Regions from separate parts of the Rhizobium sp. SL42 genome, predicted to be linked through region 1. Evidence: predicted binding sites of a transcription regulator. Region 1 holds the regulator's gene; each other region holds the start of a gene.

Region 1 (7,457 bases):
CACGGCGATCTCCGGCCTCAATATGGCGCTCGCTGCCGGGATCTTCTTTGTCGGCCTGCGCGCCAGCCTCAGCCTGTTTCCGGTCTTGGCCCAGGCCTATCCGGTGAAGAAGATCGCTGCGGCTGGCGCACTTCTGGCGGTAACCGGCTATGTGCTGATTTCCGGTTATCAGGTCTCGGCAGTGAGGGCCTATCTGATGACTTCGATCATGCTGGTGGCTGTGCTTGTTGACCGTCCCGCGATCAGCCTGCGCAACCTTGCTCTGGCCGCGACCATCATCCTGATCGTCCAGCCCTCTGCCGTGCTGGGCCCCAGTTTCCAGATGTCGTTTGCGGCCACCGCGGCGCTGATCGCCGGTTACGCTGGCTGGCGATCGAGACCCAGACACCTGCTTCCACGCTTTCGCGCGCGCAAATACGTCGTGCTTGCGACCTTGGGGCGCTTTTTCGGCGGGACGTTGGCGACCTCCCTGATCGGCGGACTGGCGACGGCGATATTTGCAATCAACCATTTTCATCGGCTTTCGACCCACAGCCTCGAGGCCAATCTGATTGCCATGCCGTTGATATCTCTGATTGTGATGCCGGCAGGCTTTGTTGCGATGATTCTCATGCCGCTCGGGCTCGACGCCCCATTCCTAATTGTCATGGGCTACGGCCTCGAATGGGTCCTGCTTGTCGCCCGGGAGATTGCAGGATGGGGTGACGGTTACGCGTTCACGCGTCAACCGGACTGGCTCCTGCCGCTGACCGTTGCCGGTTTTCTGCTGTTGACGCTTTTGCGCAGTCCTTTGCGTCATGCGGGGACCGTCGTGATGGCCGTCACCTTGCTGGCGGCGGCCCTTTCGAACCAGAAGCCGAGGGCCGATCTGGTCGTCAGTGAAGACGGGCGGTTGGTAGGATTCTGGCCGGGCACGACAGCAACGCCGACGGAGGGTGATCGGATCGCCACCAACCGCATCCGCCCGCCCGCTTTCATCTTCGATCAATGGCAGCCCGCGCTCGGCGTTACCGCCGCGATTGCGCCACAGACAATGTCCGGTCCTGCAGTCGACGCTGTTTCGCCGGACAGGCCAAGGCGCACGCCTCTGTCGGAAATGGAAATCTCTGTGGCCCGTCAACGGCTCGAAGATCTTCTCGCCTCAGCCGGCAACCGGTATTTCACCTGCACCAAGAGCGCCTGCGCCGCCGTGCTTGACGGTTGGCGCATCATCACGCTCGACCGCCACGAGGTGACGGGCATCGCCTGTGATCTAGCCGATCTTGTCATCGTTTCCCAGCGCCCGGGTTTTGACGACTGCCGGTCCGGCGCGCGGCTGATTTCGGCTGACAGTCTGCGCAGTAGCGGAACCCTCGAAATCTTCCTTCGTGATCGCTCCAGCCGCACGCTGACGATCGTCCCTTCCTTTGCCGGTCCGTCGCGTCCCTGGACGCGTCACCGCCTGTATGATTGGCAAAACGGTTCGCAAGCCGAAAGCCATTCGGCCGACCTGCTTTCCCAGCAGTAGTCTGGCAACATGGAGCGGAACCGGGGGAGAGCAGGCCAAATGGCGCGACCGAAAAGACGAGCAGACGCCGGCACGACCCGTCAGTGATAGCGGCGGATGAGGCCGACGAGCTTGCCCTGGATCTTCACCCGGTCTGGCCCGAAAATGCGCGTCTCGTAGGCCGGATTGGCCGCCTCCAGCGCGATCGATGCCCCACGCCGGCGAAAGCGCTTCAGCGTAGCCTCTTCGTCGTCAACCAGGGCCACGACGATGTCGCCGGGATTGGCGTTGGATGCATTGCGGATGATCACGGTGTCGCCGTCGAGAATGCCGGCATCGATCATCGAATCGCCCTTGACCTCCAGCGCATAGTGCTCGCCCGAGCCGATCATCTCGGCCGGTACGGTGATGTCATGGGTATTGTTCTGGATGGCAGAGATTGGAACACCTGCGGCGATCCGGCCCATGACCGGAACGCTCACCGATGCGGATCCGCCGTCAGGGGACGACTTGCTCGGCGCAGCTGGTGCCGGCGGTGTCTTGCCAAGGCTGCCTTCTATCACGCTGGGCGCAAAGCCGCGCCGTGGCTGCAGGCTCGGCGTATAGGCTTCCGGCAGCTTGATGACTTCAAGCGCTCGAGCCCTGTTCGGCAGGCGGCGGATGAAGCCGCGCTCCTCCAGTGCCGTGATCAACCGGTGAATCCCGGATTTCGACGCCAGATCGAGTGCGTCCTTCATTTCGTCGAAAGAGGGAGGCACGCCGGATTCCTTCATCCGTTCATGGATGAATAGAAGCAGTTCCTGTTGCTTGCGCGTCAGCATATGCGATGCCCCAATTGGTGAAACAAATACAGAACAGACACTATATGTTCCATATGTGTTCCGCAAGGGGATAAATTTCCGTGAACTTTGCATGTGATTTGCTGACCGACTGCGAAAAAAATCGCCAATGCCAATTTACTCGGGTGGCCGCGGCGCACCAAAGCCGTCGGCATAGACACCGTCTTCAATCGTAGCGACGGTGCGGTGTTCCGGGTCGATGGCATCGTGCGTTGATAAGTCCGTGCGGACAGGGCTCACGGCAGCGGTCTGTCCTGTGGCGCAAGTATTGGACCGGGGTTGGTGTAGCCCCCGGTCGCTGATGGGTCACTGTTCGGAAAAGGCGCGCGACATGCTGTCGGTAATCGGTCTGGCGATATAGTTGAAGAAGGTGCGCTCGTTGGTCTGGATCATCACTTCGGCCGGCATGCCGGGTGTCGGCGTGAAGCCATGAACCCGTGCCAGTTCCGTTGGTGGAATGTTGATCCGGGCGAGATAGACGTCATGCGGGGCGGTCGACGTATTGCCGGATTGCTGCAGCGCGTCCGCCGACAGGTAGAAGACATCGCCCTTGAGCACGGGCGTCGTTCTCTGGTTCAGGGCAACCAGCCGAATGGTGGCCGACTGGCCCAGCTTGACGCTGTCGATGTCGTTGCGCGGGATCTGAGCTTCGATGATCAGCGGCACGCCGGCGGGCAGGATTTCGAGGATTGCCTTGCCGCTTTCGATGACACCGCCGTTGGTGTGATAGTGGATCCGGACGACGGTGCCGGAAACCGGCGCATTGATTGTCGCGCGCTCGAGGATATTGGCCGCTTCCCGCAACTGCTCCCGCACCATGTCGCGCTCGCTCTGAATGGCCTGCAGCCGCTCGAGTGCATCTTCGCGATAGGCACTTTCCGCGCGCAACACTTCCTGCTCGCCCTTCGTCCGTTGTGCCTGGGTCTCGGCGATTTCCGCCTCAAGCCGTCCGATCTGGCCGTCCGCCTCGGCGATGGCCCGCAGCAGAGCCTTGACCTCGTTGGCCCGGGCCACGCCCTTTTCCAGCAGGATCTGCTTTGCGGCATATTCATCCTTCAGCAGTTCGAGCTGGCGGATGGACGCATCGCGTTGCCTTGTATAGCCAATTTCGCGGAATTCGAGTGCCCGGATGTTTTGTTGCAGCAAGGCGCTCTCGCTGGAGAGCTTTTGCCGCTGCGCCCTGAAATTCAGCTGCTGGCTGACCAGGATCGCCCAGACGTCGGGATCGCCGCGGTGTTCTTTCAGCAACGAGGAAAGATCCAGTTTCTCGACGGTCTCGAACTGCGCGGTCAGCCGCGCCGCCGTCACATCCAGTCGCATGCGGCGTAGGAACAGTTCACGTTTTTTCGCCTGGGCCGCAGTCTCGTCCAGTTGCACGAGAGCCTGTCCTTCGACCACCTGATCGCCTTCGCTGACGAGGATTTGCTCGATAATGCCACCCTCCAGATGCTGGAGGATCTTGTTCTGGCCGGTCGCGACGAAGCTGCCTTGGGCAATGACCGCAGCGGCAAGCGGCGCGGTCGATGCCCAAGTGCCGAACCCGCCGAAGGCGATGGCCATCAGAACGAGGCCGATAATCGTCTGCTTGCTGATCGACCGTGGCACGTCGGAATACCACTCGATATCGTGGACTTTGGCGATGTCTACCATGCACGTCGCCTCCTATTGCAGTTGATGGCCGAATGAACCGCCTTCGATGTCGATGCCGCGGGCTTGCAATGCCTTCAGCACATCCATGCGCATGCCGAACAAGGCGACGGTGCCGTTGACCAAGAGCAGGATCTTGTCGACGCTGTTGAGCAGGGCAGGGCGCTGGGTCACGGTGATCATGGTGATCTTTTGCTCCTTGGCATGCTGAAGCGCGCGCATCAGGGCCACGTCGCCGGCGCTGTCGAGGTTGGAATTGGGCTCGTCGAGAACCACCAGATGCGGGTCGCCGAAAAAGGCCCGGGCCAGTGCAATGCGCTGCTTCTGGCCGCCCGACAGGGGTGAGCCGTCGGCAGCCACCATCGTTTCATAGCCATGCGGCAGGCCCGCGATCATTTCGTGCACATCGGCCAGCATGGCGGCGCGGTAGATCTGCTCGTCATCGGCATCGGAGCGCATCCGGGCAATATTGGCCTTGATGGTTCCGGGGAAGAGCTGCACGTCCTGCGGCAGGTAGCCGATGTTTTCGCCGAACTGCCGCTGGTCCCAGTTGCGAAGGTCCATCAGGTCCAGCCGTACATTTCCGGATGTCGGCAGGATCGAGCCGACCAGCATCTTGCCGAGCGTGGTCTTTCCCGCACCGGAATTGCCGATGACGGCAAGCGAATCGCCTGGCTGGAGAGCAAACGAAATCCCGTTCAGCACGACCCGCTTGGTGCCCTGAGGCACATAGAGCAGCCGCTCCACGTCCAGCCGCCCCTCGGGCTTCGGCAGGTTGAGGCGCTCGAAATTGAGCGGTGAGGCTTTCAGCAGCGCAGCGATCCGCCCATAGGCGGCGCGCGACTGGCTGAACTGGTTCCATCCTTCGATCGCACCTTCGATCGGCGCCAGCGCACGCCCGGCAATGATCGAGGACGCGATGACCATGCCACCGGTGAGTTCACCTTGGATCGAAAGGTAGGCACCCCAGCCGAGCATCGTGACCTGCGTCAGAAGACGGATTCCTTTGGAGACCGCAGCGATTGCGATGTTCCTGTCCTGCGCAATCACCTGCGCCTTCAGCGATGCGGCCGTATCCTTGCCCCAGATGTGCACCGCCTCCGGTATCATCGCCAGTGCATTGATGATCTGCGAATTGCGGGTCATCGAATCAAGATGCAGGTTGGCCTTGATCTGTGCGGTGTTGGCGTCCGCAAATGGCACGGCCGTGATGCGCTGGTTTATCTGGGTGAAGATCAGCAGCAGGATCGCCGTGACCACGACGATGTAGCCGAGATGCGGGTGAATCAGGAAAACCGCGAGCAGGAAAAGCGGTGCGATCGGGGCATCGAGAAAGGCGAGCAGCGTCCGCGAGACGAGGAACGAGCGGACCTGCTGCAGGTCTCCGAGCGTCTGGTATTCACGACCATTGCCCTGCAGGGACGCCCGCGCTGCCGCGCTCAGGATCGGCGCCCCGAGCTGGGCTGCAACCTCCACGGCGGTTCGCATCAGTATGAAACGGCGCAATGCATCGAAGGCCGACTGGAGAATGATGGCACCGACGATCACGATCGTCAGCATGATCAGCGTATCGGTCGAGCGGCTGGTCAGCACCCGGTCCGAAATCTGGAACAGATAGATCGGTATGGCCAGCACCAGCACATTGCTCGCAACAGTGAATACCATGACGATCAACAGGTTGCGCTTGACCGCATGGATGCCGGCCTTCAGGCTGGCATTGAAATCGACCTGGCCGAGCCGCTTGTGGAACGCACCGCCACCGCCACCCGATCCCTTGCCGCCCCGGGGGGATGCCGGATTGTCCGTGGTGGTTGTTTCGGCCTTCACCGGGCCGCAATCTCCATCGATCACCTTCATGCCGTCCGGGGCTCTCGATTCGAGCGGGCGGCTCTGCGGTGCATCAGGTTCGGGCTGCGGTTCCTGCCTGATCTCGGTGGTCGGCTCGGGCGAGGGAGTTTCTGGCGAGGGCGTTTCTGGCGTATCTGTCTGGCTGTAGGCGACCCGCAGGTTTTGCGGGGGGCGGATCGGCTGGGCCGACGTCGCCGATTGCGGCTTGGGATTGCCGACCTCTGCTTTCAGATAATCTTCGACGGCCCGTTCGAGCCTTGCATAGGTTCCATCCGTATCATTCGATGCTTCCAGCCGTGGCGATCTCGGTCCCGCCCTGTTTTCTGTTGGTTCAATCGGTGGCTCCAGGCGTTTGCGGATTTCCGACATTTATGTCCCCTTTAATGTCCAATCATGCCGTTCACGCCATCACCCGTGTGGCCGTCATAGTCGGACGGCATGCAGGAGGCATCGGATGCCGTCGAGTGATCGTCTGGAGCGAGCATGGAATCGTCGAGAAAAAGTATGGCTTCGTTGACCAGCGCATCGGGATCCGGGTTGCCGAAGTCCGGTTGCCCGGAGATCAACTCGGCTTGGAAGAGCGTTTCCTGCGAATATTGCTCACCGCCGACATAGGTCTTCCCCACGGAATCCAGGTCGATGATCGTGGCGTTGTTCAGCAGTGCATTGGATCCGGTTTCGATTGTCCAGTTCGCATCGAGATTGGGTGCAATGGCATCCATCGCCAGCGCGATCTGGTCGCTGTCGCCAAGGATGTTCGTCTGGCGAATATATTGAAGGTTGATCAGGTCGCCGCTGATATAGAGGACCCGCAACCCCTGCAGTCCCGCAAAGGCCTCATCGGACATTAGATCCGGCGAGATGCTGCCATCGCCATTTGCAAACGAGGCCAATGTGCCGAGTTGGTCCTGCGACAGGCTGTCGAACCGGTCGGCATCGCCGATCGTGCCGATGCGAGCCTGGTTCCAGAGCAGGTTGCCGGATGAGGAAACGGAGCCTTCGCCTGATGTCTGGAAATCAGCCGTCGCGCCGACATAGTCATTGTCGAACAGCACGTTCATCTGGTGGATGATGTTCGCGTCGAAGATCGAACCGCCAATGATGATCAGATCGTAGGAAAAACCCAGTTCGAAGACTGAAGCGTGGTTGACGCCGAAATTGTCGCCGGCGATCACGCTTGTTGTGACGCCCGACGAGGAGAGAATGCCGACATCGTCGTCGCTCATGAAGATGATCTGCTCGAGCCAGTTGACGATCATCAGATCGCCATGGATCTCGGTAACCGCCCAAAAAGCCGGATAGTCGTCGTTGCCGCTCGCGCCAGGCTCGGATCCGTTCGACGTGTCGAGATGATCGAACGTTGCGATATTGAACATCTCGTTCGTGGCGGCGTCATGGGTCCAGTCGCTGACCGCTGACGTGATCGCGTCGGTGTCCCACAGCGCGTTGATTTGAACGATCGCGTTCACTTCGACATGATCTTCGGCAACGATGGTAATGGTCGCACCGGTCCAGAAATTCTGTAGCACGACATTGTTGATTAGGGTGTTGCCGCCGGTATGGACTTCCACCGACACCTCGATGGCGACCGTGCCATCGTCCTGGGTCCAGGTATTGGTGCTTTCGCCGTCTGCGCC
Region 2 (7,457 bases), 1.9 Mb from region 1:
GACTTGTTGTTTTCACGCTCGGGACGCGGACCGCGATCCTTGCGGTCCTGCCGCTCTCCACGCTCCTGTCGATCACCCTTGCCGGCGTTGTTACCACGCGTGTTGTTGTCACGCGGCTTGCCGCCCTGACCCTGTTCGCTGCGACCACCATCACGACGGCGATCATCGCGGCGGCCCTCGGTCTTGCCTTCGCCGGCCGGCGCACGCTGGCCCTGCGGACGACGGTCGCCCGCCGGACGGGCGCCACGCTGGTTGTCGCTGCGACCGCCGGGACGCCACAGGAGGACCGGCTTCGGCTCGGCAGGTACTGCGTCGGCTGCGGCACCCTCGGCGTCTGCGGTTGCAGCCTCGCCTTCGGCAGCCACGAGGGTCGCGACCGGCGCTTCGGCAACGACTGTTTCGCCAGCCGGCGTTTCCGCTACAGCATGATCGGCGTCGTCAACGCTGTCGTCTTCGTTCTTTTCGGCAGCAGCTTCCGGTGCAGTAGGAGCACCTGCTGTCTGGGCAGCAAGGAAACCGGCTGCATCTTCGGCCGAAACGCTGTCGGCACGATAGCCGAGCCCCTTCAGGATCTCCTCCATGTCATCCGGTGTCGCGCCCAGAATCGACAGCATGGCCGTTGTCGCGGTGAAACGGCGACCGTCATAGGCACCATCCGGACGCGCCGGTGAACCGGGCTTCCACTGCAGCAGCGGGCGGATCAGGTCGGCCAGGCGCTCGAGAATATCGATACGCACCGCGCGCTTACCGAGGAACCGGAAGCCAGCCAGTTTGTAGAACATCCGCTCGAAGGTCGGATCGGTGACGACGGATGTACGACCTGCCGCCAGAACCGGAATGAGATCACCGTAACCCGGCTTGTCGAGACCATCATGCTTCAGCGCCCAGAGCAGCGAGATCAGCTCGGCGGGGGCAGGCTTCAGCAGTGCCGGCATGAAGATATGGTAGGCACCGAAGCGCACACCGTAGCGCCGCATGGAGGCACGACCGTCCTGATCCAGCGACTTGACGTCATCGGAGACGTCACGGCGGAACAGCACGCCAAGGTTTTCAACCAGCTGGAAGGCAAGACCCTTGGCCAGCCCCTGCAGGTCCTCGGCACGCGACAGATCGTCAAGCGGCTTCAGGATGGTCGAGATGTGGTGATTGACGAAACGCTCGATACGCGCAGCGACATGATCGCGCGCATTGCCGGTCAACTGTTCATCGGCCAAAAGGATCACCCGCGGATGCAGGATGTGATCGGCGCCGGTCAGCCGCGCGACGGGATCGCCGACCCAGCGCACCAGTCCATCCGAGCCGATGGCCAGATCGTTGTTGCCAGAGGCGTGAAGCCGCGCGGCGCGCGCTTCGAATTCCAGCGCCATTGCCCGGTGGGCAGCCGCCTGGATTGCCTTGGCATCCGAACCTTCGGCCCCGGAAATCGGCGTGAACCGGAAACCGGAGAGTTGTCCCATGGCATGCCCTTCAACGAAGACATCACCGTTCACACTGATTTCAGCTTCCAACATTGCATTCTCTCTCAAGCGCTTCATGAGCACAGATGTCCTGCGATCAACAAAGCGTTTCGTCAACCGTTCATGTAGCGCATCGGACAATCGGTCTTCGATTTCCCGCGTCTTTTCTTGCCAGTGTGTCGGATCGGCAAGCCAACCGGGCCGGTTCGACACATATGTCCAAGTTCTGATCTGCGCGATTCGCGCAGAAAGTGTATCAATTTCCCCATCAGTCCGGTCGGCCCTGCGAACCTGCTCGGCGAGAAAATCTTCATTTACCGCACCCAGCCGAACCAGATCGAAAAACAGGCTTTGAATCAGGTCGGCATGCTGTGCGGGCGTAATACGCCGATAATCGGGCAGCGCGCACGCCTCCCACAACTTCTCGACCCGTTCGGGGCGATTGGCAAGGTCTATGACCTCGGGATATCGCGCCAGAAACTCGAGCGCCTGCTGGTCGATGGCCGGCAAGGCCCGCGTCAGCCCGCCAACCCTCGGTGCCGCATCCAGGCTGCGCTGCAAAGCCGCCACGGAAGAATAATCAAAATGCGATGTGCGCCATTGCAGGACCTTGACCGGATCGAACTGGTGCGCTTCCAGCCGCTCGACCAATTCGTCATCGAACGGATCGACGCGACCGGTAACGCCGAAGGTCCCGTCCTTCAAATGCCGTCCGGCGCGACCCGCGATCTGCCCGAGCTCTCCGGCATTCAGATTGCGGAACTGGAAACCGTCGAATTTGCGATCCTGGGCGAAAGCCACATGATCGACATCGAGATTGAGCCCCATGCCGATGGCATCGGTCGCGACCAGATATTCGACATCGCCTTCCTGATAGAGCCCAACCTGGGCATTGCGCGTACGCGGGCTGAGCGCGCCAAGCACAACGGCGGCACCACCCCGCTGGCGACGGATCAATTCCGCGATGGCATAGACTTCGTCGGCAGAGAAAGCCACGATCGCCGTCCGTTGCGGCAACCGGGTGATCTTTTTCTGTCCGGCATAAAACAGCTGTGACAGCCGCGGCCGCTCGACGATGGTGATGCCGGGCAACAATTGGATCAGGATCTGCTTCATCGTCGCCGAGCCGAGCAGAAGGGTCTCGTCACGTCCGCGCAGATGCAACAGCCGGTCGGTGAAGATATGCCCGCGCTCGAGATCACCGGCGAGCTGGATTTCGTCGATCGCCACGAAGGACGCTTTGGTTTCGCGCGGCATGGCCTCGACGGTACAAACCGAAAAACGGGCATTCGGCGGCGAAATCTTTTCCTCGCCGGTCACCAGCGCGACATTTTGCACACCGACACGCTCGACCACGCGGGTGTACACCTCACGGGCAAGCAGCCGCAACGGCAGTCCGATGATCCCCGAACCATGCGCAACCATGCGCTCGATGGCGAAATGGGTCTTGCCCGTATTCGTTGGCCCCAGCACGGCTGTCACGCTGCGGCCACTCAGGATCATGGGTTGGGTATTCAACGACCGCTCCGATTCACAGGGCCGCCGTACCGAAGGGGGGAGGCGACCCTGGGCAACAAATGGCGATGAAGTGCATCAAAGGCAAGCCGCTTGTCGCACGCGCCGGGAAAAACCGGGCAAACCCTTGATCAGAATCATCTTTTTGCATGCAAATTAACCGGTGGAACAGGGTGCGAACGAATCAGAGACGAATCACAGACTCGGACAGATTCAGGATTTGTTCACGGCTACATCTCGGCCCGACAGGCCCCTTTACCCACCATATGCTGAATCGACCGAATCGGCATTCAGGCAACTGACAGGTCGATATTAACGTGTTCCGGTCACGGAACCTCGGCTTTCCTCTCCGCGTTAAGAGAGCCGAGGTATCGCTGAAATGACACTGACGCTTCCACCCGCCGAATGGATTAGCCGCAAGCACGATGGCCAGAACTTCGTGCTTCTGCACGGCATGGTCATGGCGCCGGCGTTCTGGCATGCCTATGCGCCGGGGATCACCCGGCAGGGTCGGACCGCAGCCTATCCCCTTCCCGGCCACCATCCCTGGAGTCTCGACACCCTCGGCGATCCCATAGCGCGGCAGCCCATCACGCGGCAGAAGGTAACCGAAGCGCTTGCCGCCGCCATACGACGCGATTTCGGCGGACGGCCCGTAACTTTGATTGGCCACTCGACCGGTGGGTTTATCTCCCTGCTGCTCGCCCTCGATCATCCGGAACTTGTCCGGTCGGTGATCCTGATGGGCGCATTCGCTTGCGGTCGTTTCGAAGGGCAGGAACGACTGGCGGCACGCCTGCTGCGCATTCCGCACATGGGCCCCTATCTGTTTCGCCAGTTCTTTCGTCGCTGGATCTCGACCAGCGAGCAGTTTCGCTGGGGCTCTGTCGAATGTGTGTATGACAAGTCGTGCCCATGGGAGAACAATCGCGCCCGCTTCGCAATGGAGAAGGTTCGCGAAAATCTGTTGCGCGGCCGCTCGGAAGACATCGCCGCCTGTATCCGGTTCATGTCCGGAACGAGCCTCCTGTCGGACTTGCAATACCTGCGCATGCCGATCCTCAATCTTGTCGGCGCCAACGATGCAATTGTCCCGCCGGCGCACCAGTTGCGCGTGTCGAAGCTTCTGCCCCAGGCACAAACCGTCATCCTCAGTGCTTGCGGCCATCTGCCGATGGTCGAGCACCAGACGCAGACCGACAGGATCGTGGAAAGCTTCGTCCACGCCCGCCAGACGAGGTTCATTCTGCCATCGCTTCACAAAGCCAGTGGCAATCGCATGCCGAGCCATCTCGACAGATTGCTCGGCGCTCTCGCAAATCCGATGGAACAAATCAAAGCGGAAGGCGTTCAACCAGCACAGAACACGATGTTTCCCATAGGCTTAGGAGAGGCCCCTTATGAGTACCATTCTTGTCGTCATTCTAATTCTTCTGCTGATCGGCGCTCTGCCGAACTGGGGTCATAGTCGCAGCTGGGGTTACGGCCCGTCCGGCGGCTTGGGACTGGTACTTCTCATCCTCATCATCCTGATGCTGATGGGCCGAATCTAACGCGACGTTGTCGAAAGGACTGGAACAATGAAAAAGACCCTTCTTGCACTGGCATTGATTGCTCCGCTTGCATCTTGCACCGCAACCGAACGTGGCGCCTCGATCGGCGCGGCATCGGGCGCCGTGATCGGTGGCGTGGCCACCGGCAACGTTCGTGGCGCAGCGGTTGGCGCGGCCGTCGGTGGTGTTGCCGGTGCCCTGATCGGCAACTCGCAGGAACGCGCTGGTTACTGCGTCTATCGCGACCGTTATGGCCGGACCTACGAGGCGCGCTGCCGCTAAGTCGAGACCACGGAAAAAGCCGCCAAACCTTGTGTTTGGCGGCTTTTCTGTCTTCCGAATTAACCTATTGGTCAAAGCCAGAACGAAACGGAGACGAATCGCGGACGCAACGGCTTTCCTGGTTTGTTCACCACTATATAGTGTTGAATAACAATTACTTAACCATAGAAAACGGTGGATGTTAACGGTTCGGATCCAGATATGTGCTGCCAATCGTTAATCGACCGACAGCACATATTGAACATCACACGAAGAACTGCCCGCCATTCGCCGAGAGGGTCGAACCCGTGATGAAACCCGCATCGTCGGAAGCCAGAAACACCACGCAACGGGCAATTTCCTCCGGTTCGCCCAGGCGACCAACCGGGATCTGCGGAATGATCCGCTCGTTGAGAACCTTTTCAGGTATGGCCCGCACCATTTCGGTTCCGATGTAACCGGGGCAGATCGCGTTGACGGTGATGCCCTTGGCAGCCCCTTCCTGTGCGAGAGACTTGGTAAAGCCAAGATCACCGGCCTTTGCTGCCGAATAATTGGCCTGCCCCATCTGCCCCTTCTGACCGTTGATCGAAGAAATATTGATGACACGGCCGAAACTGCGGTCGCGCATGCCGTTCCACACCGGATGCGTCATGTTGAACAGTCCGGTGAGATTGGTGTTCATCACCTCGCTCCACTGGTCCGGCGTCATCTTGTGAAACATCGCATCGCGGGTAATGCCCGCATTGTTGACCAGGACCTCGACTGGACCAAGCGCGGCTTCGACGGCTGCGATGCCATCCACGCAGGACTGGTAGACGGAGACATCCCATTTGAACACCGGAATGCCCGTTTCGGCCTCGAAGGCTTTGGCCTTCTCGTCATTGCCGGCATAGTTTGCCGCCACCTTGTAGCCCGCAGCCTTGAGTGCGACGGATATGGCCGCGCCGATGCCGCGCGTGCCGCCCGTTACCAATGCAACTCTGCTCATTTCTTCCTCCCCATGTTGTTCTGGATTGTCTGGCAACACTTGGCAGCGTGGTTCCCTCACGCTGAGCGCAGATTGGGGCCCCCGGCCTGAACCGGGACAGCCTCATATTCGGATGAAGATACGTGAAGCCATTGCCGGCTTCTCCATGCCTACACTCGCCATTCCTTCACGCCCAAGGCGTCAGAAAGCTTCGAGGCACATGGCGACACCCATGCCGCCGCCGATGCAGAGGGTTGCAAGACCCTTCTTGGCGCCGCGGCGCTTCATCTCGAACAAAAGCGTGTTGAGGATGCGTGCACCCGACGCGCCAACCGGATGGCCGATCGCGATCGCACCGCCGTTGACGTTGACGATCGACGTGTCCCAGCCGAGATCCTTGTTAACCGCGCAGGCCTGCGCGGCAAAGGCCTCATTGGCTTCGATGAGATCGAGATCGGTGACTTTCCAGCCGGCACGCTCCAGCGCCTTGCGCGACGCAGGGATAGGGCCCGTGCCCATGATCCGCGGATCGACCCCGGCCGTGGCCCAGGACACGATCCTTGCGAGCGGTGCAATCCCGCGGCGCGATGCCTCCGCCTCCGTCATCAGCAAAGCGGCGGCTGCGCCATCATTGAGGCCGGAAGCGTTGCCGGCCGTCACGGTGCCTTCCTTGTCGAAGGCGGGTTTCAGCTTGGTCATGCTTTCCATCGTCGCGCCAATACGGATGTATTCGTCGGCGTCGACGGTCACGTCGCCCTTGCGCCCAGGTACGACCACAGGCACGATTTCATCCTTGAACCGGCCGGCGACCTGGGCCGCCTCGGCCTTGTTCTGAGAGCCAAGCGCAAATGCATCCTGCTCGTCGCGCGAAAGCTGCCACTGGCGGGCAACATTCTCGGCGGTGGTGCCCATGTGATAACCGTAGAACGCGTCGGTCAGGCCGTCCTTGATCATGGTATCGACCATCTTCAGGTCGCCCATCTTGGTACCGCCGCGCAGATGCGCGCAATGCGGTGCCATCGACATCGATTCCTGGCCACCGGCAATGATGATCTTGGCATCACCGGTTGCAATCTGCTGCATGCCTAGCGCCACGGCGCGGAGACCCGAACCGCAAAGCTGGTTCAGCCCCCAGGCCGTTGCTTCCTGGGGAATGCCCGCCTTCATGGCCGCCTGGCGGGCCGGATTCTGCCCCTGGCCGGCGGTCAGGATCTGGCCGAGAATGACTTCATCGACTTCCGCCGCCTCGACACCGGCACGCTCAAGCACGCCCTTGATGGCGACCGCGCCCAGATCATGGGCTGAAACGGTGGCAAAAGCACCGTTGAAGGAACCGACCGCAGTTCTGGCCGCGCTGGCGATCACGATGGATGGGCTGCTCATGGGACGTATCCTCCAGTTTGTCGATCTTTGGCAAGAACCTGACAAAGGTTTCATCCGGTGTCAAACGGGATTGGAGTGCCGCTTTCGTTCTTTGGTTGCAACTTGCTGACATTCGTCAAATGCGCTTCGTGCATTGCACAAAGAGATTGTCACCAGCCTTCTTTTGCGCTTACATTCTCGACGGGAAGAGCAAAAATTAACCAAAAACGACGGGTTAGGAGACAGACATGGCCAAAGCCGATGGCGATATCGTGATCAAGAAATACGCCAATCGACGCCTCTACAACACCGGCACGAGCACCTATGTGACACTTGAGG
Region 3 (7,457 bases), 2.0 Mb from region 1:
GCCGGGATTTCTGGTCCCCAGTGCATGGTGACGGGAGTTGCCCCGTAATTCCTGAGAAAATCCAGATGCCAGAAACTTGCAGACCGCCATCGGCCACCCTTCAGCTTATCGAGGTCGACCATCGGCTCGTTGCTGAAAAATGCGACCGGGTATCCTGTGCCGAAGTAGATTTGAACGATGTTATTGTCGTCGAGTTCTGCTGGGAAAGCGGGAATTTCCGAATAGACGCGATCAAAGAATTCAATCTGTCGGCCGCCGATGGGGCCTCGGATGAAGCTTTTGAATATCTGGTGCAGCGGCATCTGCTTGGCCGTATATTCCGGTACCACCGTACCGATGTCGGTTGTGCCCTTCGTGACGGCACCCAATGCATCATAGGCGGCTGCAATCTCGCCGTTCCAGTGATCCTTGATTTTTAGGCGGCCGTTCGACTCCTTCTCGATTGCCGGGAATACGACATCTTTGAGAAATCGTGTGCGCATTCCGCCAAGCGGTTCGTGATCACTAAACCTCAGAATGCGGGTAGACCCCGTGATCCCCTGAGCGGCTGCATTCACGATCAATGGCGTCGATGCGGCCGCGCCAATTGCCGAGGCGATAAACATCCTGCGGCTGAACCCGTTTCCAATGGAGCCTTTGCTGAATTCGGTCATATCGCTACCTTCATGTTAACCCTGACGCGAGCGGGAAAAGAGTGTCTTGCCTGTCAAGAAAGGCTCCGATCATCTGGAGCCATATGACAAGGTTCCGTTGACCCCTCACTTGATCGGGGAATGCCCATATGTATATCTGAATGATCCTTCAGTTGGGAATTCGCATTTTGAAAGACGCCTCTCAGGTTGTGCCGCAACGTCTAAAACCCCGGAAAACCCCAGTTCAATCGCGATCGGGGGTCACCGTGGAAGCGATCCACGAAGCCGCCATTCAGGTTTTGCTGAGCGAAGGGTTATCGCGGCTGACCACCACACGGGTGGCGGAACGCGGCGGCGTTTCGGTTGGAACGCTGTATCAGTACTTCCCCAACAAGGAGGCTTTGCTGTTCGCCATCCTTCTACGTCATTTCAAAGAAGTGGCTGAGGCGCTGGAGCGAGTGGATATTGCAGCGAATGGCCGCCCGCTGGAAGAGCTGGCTGAAAGCATCGCGGATGCCTATGTCTCAGTAAAGGTCGCGCGGCCCGACGCAACAATCGCTCTCTATCGCGTCGCGGGAGCCATCGATCAGTTCAAGATGTCCCCCGATATACATGTAAGACTTGTGAACGCCGTTGTCCGGGTGCTCACCAATGCCTCGGATGCTTCATTCACGGAGCCGAGGAAGGCATCGTTCACCCTTCTTTCGGCGTTGGCCGGTCTTTCGCGGGGAAGCTTTGCCAATCTGGCTTCCGGCCCAGAGATACTTGACGGTTTTCGCGAGGAGGCGCGATTGCTGTCGCGGGCATATCTGAGGGCGGCCGCGCAAATCTGACGATCAGAATGTCCGCTTCGGGCCGAATGCAGACCTTATTTTTTGCGCCTCCGGCGGATGCTGCCGCACACTTAAAAAAGAAAAACCGCCCGCAGCCGGTGCTGCAGGCGGTTTGATATTTCAGGTCAAGGTCGAAGACGAACGTCCGACCTTAGCCAGCAAGGCGCTTGATCAGGCCCAGGGGCGCGAGGCGGCGGTCGCCTGTTCGAAGACGTTGATGCTCGATGCCTTTTCCAGCGTCAGGCCGATATCGTCGAGGCCGTTCAGCATGCAATGGCGCTTGAAGGCATCGAGTTCGAAGGTGATCTTGCCGCCGTCCGGGCCGGTGATTTCCTGGCTTTCGAGGTCGACGGTCAAAACGGCATTGGAGCCGCGGCCAGCGTCGTCGAGCAGCTTTTCCAGGTTTTCCGGGCTGACGACGATCGGCAGGATGCCGTTCTTGAAACAGTTGTTGTAGAAGATGTCGGCGAACGAGGTCGATATGACGCAGCGGATGCCGAAGTCGAGCAGCGCCCAGGGCGCGTGTTCACGCGACGAGCCGCAGCCGAAATTGTCGCCGGCGACCAGGATCTGGGCGTTGCGATAGGCCGGCTTGTTGAGGATGAAATCCGGGTTTTCCGAGCCGTCTTCCTTGAAACGGGCCTCGGCGAACAGGCCGGCGCCGAGACCGGTGCGCTTGATGGTCTTCAGATAATCCTTCGGGATGATCATGTCCGTGTCGATGTTGACGACCGGGAGCGGCGCGGCAACGCCGGTGAGCTTTACGAACTTTTCCATCAATCCTGCCTTCGATCTGGGCGTGTGATCCAACGCTCCTGCGCGCTTTTCGCCTGTCTTATCCGGCGGCCGGCGCCGTGGAGCGGCGATAATGCCCCGGCAATAAAACAAAACATCACAAATTTGAAGGGGAATCTTGCTTGAGATCCGGAGTTCGGGCTAGCGTTGGAGGTCGCGGCCTTTGGCGCACAAGATCTCATCGTCGCAGTCTGCGCGCGCGATCGCTCCCGAAGAGCTTCATCCGACCCTCAAAGGTCGATGATCGTGCCTTTGCCATCGTTCCAGATGCGCATGTCTTCCTGGCGTCTGGCCTTGGCATAGACCGGCGCCTGCCTGGTGCGCAGCATCAGCATGCGCACGGCGAGGGTCACGGTCAGGAAGGCGCCGATGACTAGGGTGAGCGACACAGCGAAAGCTGCGGCGAGCCCGATGAGTGCTAGACCTGCGACGGCGAGGACGGCGGAACGGATATTATGCATGTTGAGTTCCTTTCACACGACGAAGGTGGTCCTTCTTCGCCATGAATGCAAGGGCTTTTCACCGAATTGTCATCTTGCGCAAGGCGGCAAAGCTTGCCAGAAGTCAGCAGCATGACATCCGATCGCGACAACCTTCCTTTGACGCATGCCTTGAAGCTTCGCCGCTCGGTGCTGACCGTGCCGGCGATCAACCGACGTGCGCTCGACAAGGTGGCGGCGCTGGATTGCGATGCGGTGATCTTCGACCTGGAAGATTCCGTCGCGCCGGAGAAGAAGGCCGAGGCACGCGCCAATCTCCTTGATTTTCTGGAAAAAACCGATCTCGGCCATCGCGAGAGGATCATTCGCGTCAACGCGTCCGGCAGCGCATTTTTCCGGGATGATATGGATGCCGTGCTTGCCTGCATGCCCGAGGCCGTGCTGCTGCCCAAGGTCGAGGAGCCGGAGGCGGTGCAGAGCGTGGCCGAGCTGATCGACAAAAGCGGTGCGGCGGAAGGTCTCAGGGTCTGGGCGATGATCGAGACGCCGCGCGGGATCCTGAACGCCGCAGCGATTGCCTCTTGCGGCCGGACGGCGGCTGCGAGGCTCGATGCCTTCGTCGTCGGGCTGAACGATCTGCGCAAGGCAACCGGAGTGCCGGCGGCGCCGGGCCGCAGCGCTCTGGTGCCGTGGCTGATGCAGGTGGTGCTGGCGGCGCGCGCCTACGGGCTGGACGTGATCGACAGCGTCTCGAACGATTTCAAGGATCTTGAGGCCTTTGCCGCGGAATGCAACCAGGGCCGGGCGATGGGTTTCGACGGCAAGATGCTGATCCATCCGGCGCAGGTCGATGGCGCCAATACGGCATTCGGTCCGAGCACCGGGGATATCGCCCATGCGCGGCTGGTGGTCGCGGCATTTGCCCGGCCCGACAGTGCCGGGTTGAACGTCATCAATGCGGATGGCCGGATGATCGAACGGCTGCATCTCGAAGAGGCGGAGCATCTGCTCGCCAAGCTTCAGAACATTCAAGACAGAAAGGTCCATGCAACGTGAAAGTCTATCGTTTCCTTACCGGTCCCGACGACGCGAACTTCTGCCATCGGGTGACCGATGCGCTGAACAAGGGCTGGGAACTGCATGGCGCGCCCAGCCTGTCGTTCAATGCGGCGACCAACCAGATGCATTGCGGCCAGGCGGTGGTGAAGACCGTGCATGGCAAGGACTATGATCCGACGATGAAGCTCGGCGAACAGTGAGGCGCCTGTTGACCCGGGAGATCGGTCTCTTCCGGGTCGATTGCTTCACTTGACGGCCGCATTGCCGCCATCGGCATAAAGGGCCGAGCCGGCGACGAAGCTTGCCATCGGACCGGCGAGGAAAAGGGCGGCCTGGGCGATTTCCTCCGGACGGGCGATGCGCTTCAAGGCATGCAGGCCGGCGGCCCATTGCTTCTGGGCCTCGTCGCCGGCCATGGCCGTATCGGTTCCGCCCGGAAGAAGCGCATTGGCCCTGATGCCCTGGCTCGCATAGTCGGCGGTGATCGCCTTCACCAGACCCATGATGCCGGCCTTGGAGGCGGCATAAGCGCCCATGCCGGGAATGCCGACGCTGGTTCCGACAAAGCTCGAGACGAAGACCAGCGCGCCGGCGCCGCGTTCCAGCATGGCAGGAATCTGGCAGCGGGCGGCAAGGAAGCTGGAGGTCAGGTTTGCAGCCAGCGTGTCCTGCCATTCCGGCAGCGTGACATCTGCGAGCGGCTTGAGCGGACCGATGGTTCCGGCATTGTTGATGGCGATGTCCAGGCCGCCAAACTGGTCGGTTGCGACACGGACCAGCGCTTCATGGGTTTGCGCCAGGGCAACGTCGCCGGGCACGGCGATGGCCCTTCCGCCCTGGCTGCGAATGGCCGCGACGACCTCTTCCAGAGCCTGGCTGCCCCTCGCATTGAGGACGAGCGATGCGCCCTGTGCCGCAAACAACAGGGCGGTTGCGCGGCCTATGCCGGATGAGGCGCCGGTGATGATTGCGGTTTTGTGCCTGATGCCTGTCATGGAAACCTCCTTGTCTCGGAGGTTCACGGATAGGGGCGTCGCCGGGCGGCGGCCACCCGATTCATGCGGGCGTTTTCCGCCTCCGCTGCCGATGCCTGGCTTGGGAGCCGAAATGTCTGTGGTCCTAGCGCTCGGCGGCTGCGTCTTCGGCGCTTTCCTCGATGCGTTCCATGTCGTCGTCGGACAGGCCGAAATGGTGGCCGATCTCGTGGATCAGGACATGGGTGATGATGTCGCCGAGGGTTTCGTCGTTTTCGGCCCAGTAATCGAGGATCGGCCGGCGATAAAGGGTGATCCGGTTCGGCATTTCACCGGTTTCCATGGTGAAACGCTCGGAAATGCCGCGGCCCTCGAACAGGCCCAGCAGATCGAAAGGCGTTTCCAGCGCCATGTCCTCGAAGATCTCATCCGTCGGGAAGTCGCTGATCTCGATGATCAGCTCGCCGGTCAGCGCGCGAAACTCCTGCGGCAGGTGGCCATAGGCCTCGATCGCCAGCGACTCGAAGGTGCTGATCGTCGGGGCATGGCGTTCGCGCCAATCTTCAGTCTGGTCAATGCGGGCCATTAGAACTCCTAACTACCGCCGACATATAGGCATTTCGCCCGCGCATTTCGAGGGCAAATCCAGTCAAGGAATAAATTCACAATGAATCCGGTTGACTCTTGGGCGGAGCTCTGGAATCCATAGGAACATAAAGAGAACATTCTGACAGGAGAGATCGTCATGGGCGCAGGCCCTCAGGCGCAGGAGCAGCTTTTTGCCCTCAGACAGGCGGTCGCCCTGATCGAGGGAAAGGCCAGCCATGCCGCCCGAATGGCGGCCGATCCGGGTCATGCCGATGCCCCCCTTCGCAGCCGGATCGCCGCCAATCCGGATGCTGCCGGGCCGGATGTTGTGGGGTCTGGCAATCGTGATTTCGACCAGCTGATGGCCGAGATCGCGGTTGCCGGCACCATGGTGGAAATCCGCAGCGCGCGCATGCAGGATGCCGGTGCGGCGAGCGGTTTTGCGTTTGCGCTTTCGCGCCTGCTTGACGGCCGGAACGGCACGCCGCGCCGTAGCCTTCTGATCGCCGATCCATTTGCCAGCCGCGAAACCGGCCTTCTCTATGCGCCGGGGCTTGCCGATTTCGGGCTCGAGGCCGGTGAAGTCATCCATGCCCTGCCACGGCGCATCGAGGATGCACTCTGGCTGGCGGATGCGGCACTTTCGTCGCGCGCATTTTCCGCCGTGCTGCTCGAAATGCATGGCAATCCGCAGAAATTCGGGCTGACCGAAAGCCGCCGCCTTTCCCTGAAAGCGCGGGCAGCCGGCGGGACGCTCTTTCTCCTTCGCCAATCGGGAGAGGAGGAGGCATCAAGTGCTTCTCTTCGCCTGCTGGTCGAACCTGCACCCGCCATGGCGCGGGTATTGTCGGATGGCAGTCTGCTTGGCGGCAGCATCGGCCATCCCGTTTTTCGTGTCCTTGCCGAAAAGTCCCGATCGTCGGGGGTTTTTGCGCTTTTCCTGGAGTGGATCATCCATGACCGCCGCCTCAAGCCTCTCTCTCCTGCCAGTTTCGTCATCCCTTCCGGATCGGCGTATCCTGGCGATCTTCTTACCCCGTCTGGCCACAGACAGGCTGGCGCGCCGCCGCTGGGGGCTCTCCTGGCGTTCGAACGGGCGTCCTGAGCACCCTCCGGTCGTCTGTGCCGGGCGGGTTGCCAACAGCATGCGGCTGACGGCGCTGGACGATGAGGCCGAGGCGATCGGTCTCAGGATTGGCCAGGGGCTGGCCGAGGCACGGGCCATCTGCCCGAGCCTTGACGTGATCGAGGCGGATGCGGATGCCGACCGCATCTTCCTTGATGCGCTGGCCGACTGGTGCGATCGCTACACGCCGCTGGTCGCCGTCGATGACGAGAGCGGCTTGATGCTCGACATCAGCGGCTGCGCCCATCTCTTCGGCGGCGAGGAAAAGCTGCTTGACGATCTTCTACGCCGGCTGACCTGTTTCGGCCTGGATGTGCGCGGATCGATTGCCCCGACGCCGGGGCTTGCCTGGGCCGCGGCGCGCTTTTCCGGCCCGCCGATCATTCCGCCTGCGGATGTGCCGGCGGTGCTGGCCGGCCTGCCGGTCAAGGCACTCCGGCTTGCGAGTGAGACCTGCCTGAAGCTCGCCAAGGTTGGCCTGAAGCAGATCGGCGAATTGATGACGGCGCCACGGGGGCCGATCATGCGGCGTTTCGGGCCAGAGCCGCTGTTGCGTCTTGATCGGGCGATGGGCCGCGAAGGTGAGCCGATTTCGCCGCGGCGACCGCTTGCCATGCTTTCTGTCGAGCGACGCCTGGCGGAGCCGATCAGCATGGAGGCACAGATTCTCGATCTTGCCGGCCGGCTTGCCTGCGGCTTGAAGGCGGGGTTGCAAGCCCGGGGCGAAGGCGGACGGCTGTTCGAGCTTTTGCTGTTTCGCGTCGATGGTCGGGTTTTTCGCATCGAAGTCGGAACGTCGGCTCCCCTGCATGATGCGGTGCGGATCCGGTCGCTGTTTTCGGAGCGCTTGTCCGTGTTGCGCGATGATCTTGATGCCGGCTTCGGTTTCGAGTTGATCAGGCTCAATGTGCTGCGCAGCGAGAGCCTGTCGCCCAGCCAGCCGCATTTCGACCAGGAGGCCGAAGCGGAGGGGCGCTTCGGGCGATTTCTCGACCAGGTCTCTGCCCGGC

Evidence for each region. The regulator LexA, encoded in region 1, represses DNA repair genes until DNA is damaged. The targets are predictions, from matches to a motif close to TGTTCNNNNTGTGTTCNG.
Region 2: IM739_RS01745 (helicase-related protein) is a predicted target of LexA. The motif match lies at 3,137-3,154, and genes of this name have one in related genera.
Region 3: IM739_RS02245 (metallopeptidase family protein) is a predicted target of LexA. The motif match lies at 5,441-5,458, and genes of this name have one in related genera.

The regions. Positions count from the first base shown of each region.
Region 1 is NZ_CP063397.1:2,573,166-2,580,622, forward strand. Features, by position in the region: gene IM739_RS12200 (ComEC/Rec2 family competence protein) at 1-1,507, shown strand, start outside; gene lexA (transcriptional repressor LexA) at 1,588-2,307, opposite strand; gene IM739_RS12210 (HlyD family type I secretion periplasmic adaptor subunit) at 2,632-3,975, opposite strand; gene IM739_RS12215 (type I secretion system permease/ATPase) at 3,988-6,189, opposite strand; gene IM739_RS12220 (hypothetical protein) at 6,201-7,457, opposite strand, start outside.
Region 2 is NZ_CP063397.1:388,110-395,566, forward strand. Features, by position in the region: gene IM739_RS01745 (helicase-related protein) at 1-2,960, opposite strand, end outside; gene IM739_RS01750 (alpha/beta fold hydrolase) at 3,352-4,440, shown strand; gene IM739_RS01755 (DUF3309 family protein) at 4,373-4,525, shown strand; gene IM739_RS01760 (glycine zipper domain-containing protein) at 4,553-4,807, shown strand; gene IM739_RS01765 (beta-ketoacyl-ACP reductase) at 5,052-5,777, opposite strand; gene IM739_RS01770 (acetyl-CoA C-acetyltransferase) at 5,958-7,139, opposite strand; gene phaR (polyhydroxyalkanoate synthesis repressor PhaR) at 7,367-7,457, shown strand, end outside.
Region 3 is NZ_CP063397.1:503,781-511,237, reverse strand. Features, by position in the region: gene dctP (TRAP transporter substrate-binding protein DctP) at 1-653, opposite strand, end outside; gene IM739_RS02275 (TetR/AcrR family transcriptional regulator) at 794-1,465, shown strand; gene leuD (3-isopropylmalate dehydratase small subunit) at 1,637-2,242, opposite strand; gene IM739_RS02265 (hypothetical protein) at 2,491-2,721, opposite strand; gene IM739_RS02260 (HpcH/HpaI aldolase/citrate lyase family protein) at 2,833-3,756, shown strand; gene IM739_RS02255 (DUF1737 domain-containing protein) at 3,753-3,959, shown strand; gene IM739_RS02250 (SDR family oxidoreductase) at 4,005-4,754, opposite strand; gene IM739_RS02245 (metallopeptidase family protein) at 4,879-5,319, opposite strand; gene IM739_RS02240 (hypothetical protein) at 5,479-6,426, shown strand; gene IM739_RS02235 (Y-family DNA polymerase) at 6,467-7,457, shown strand, end outside.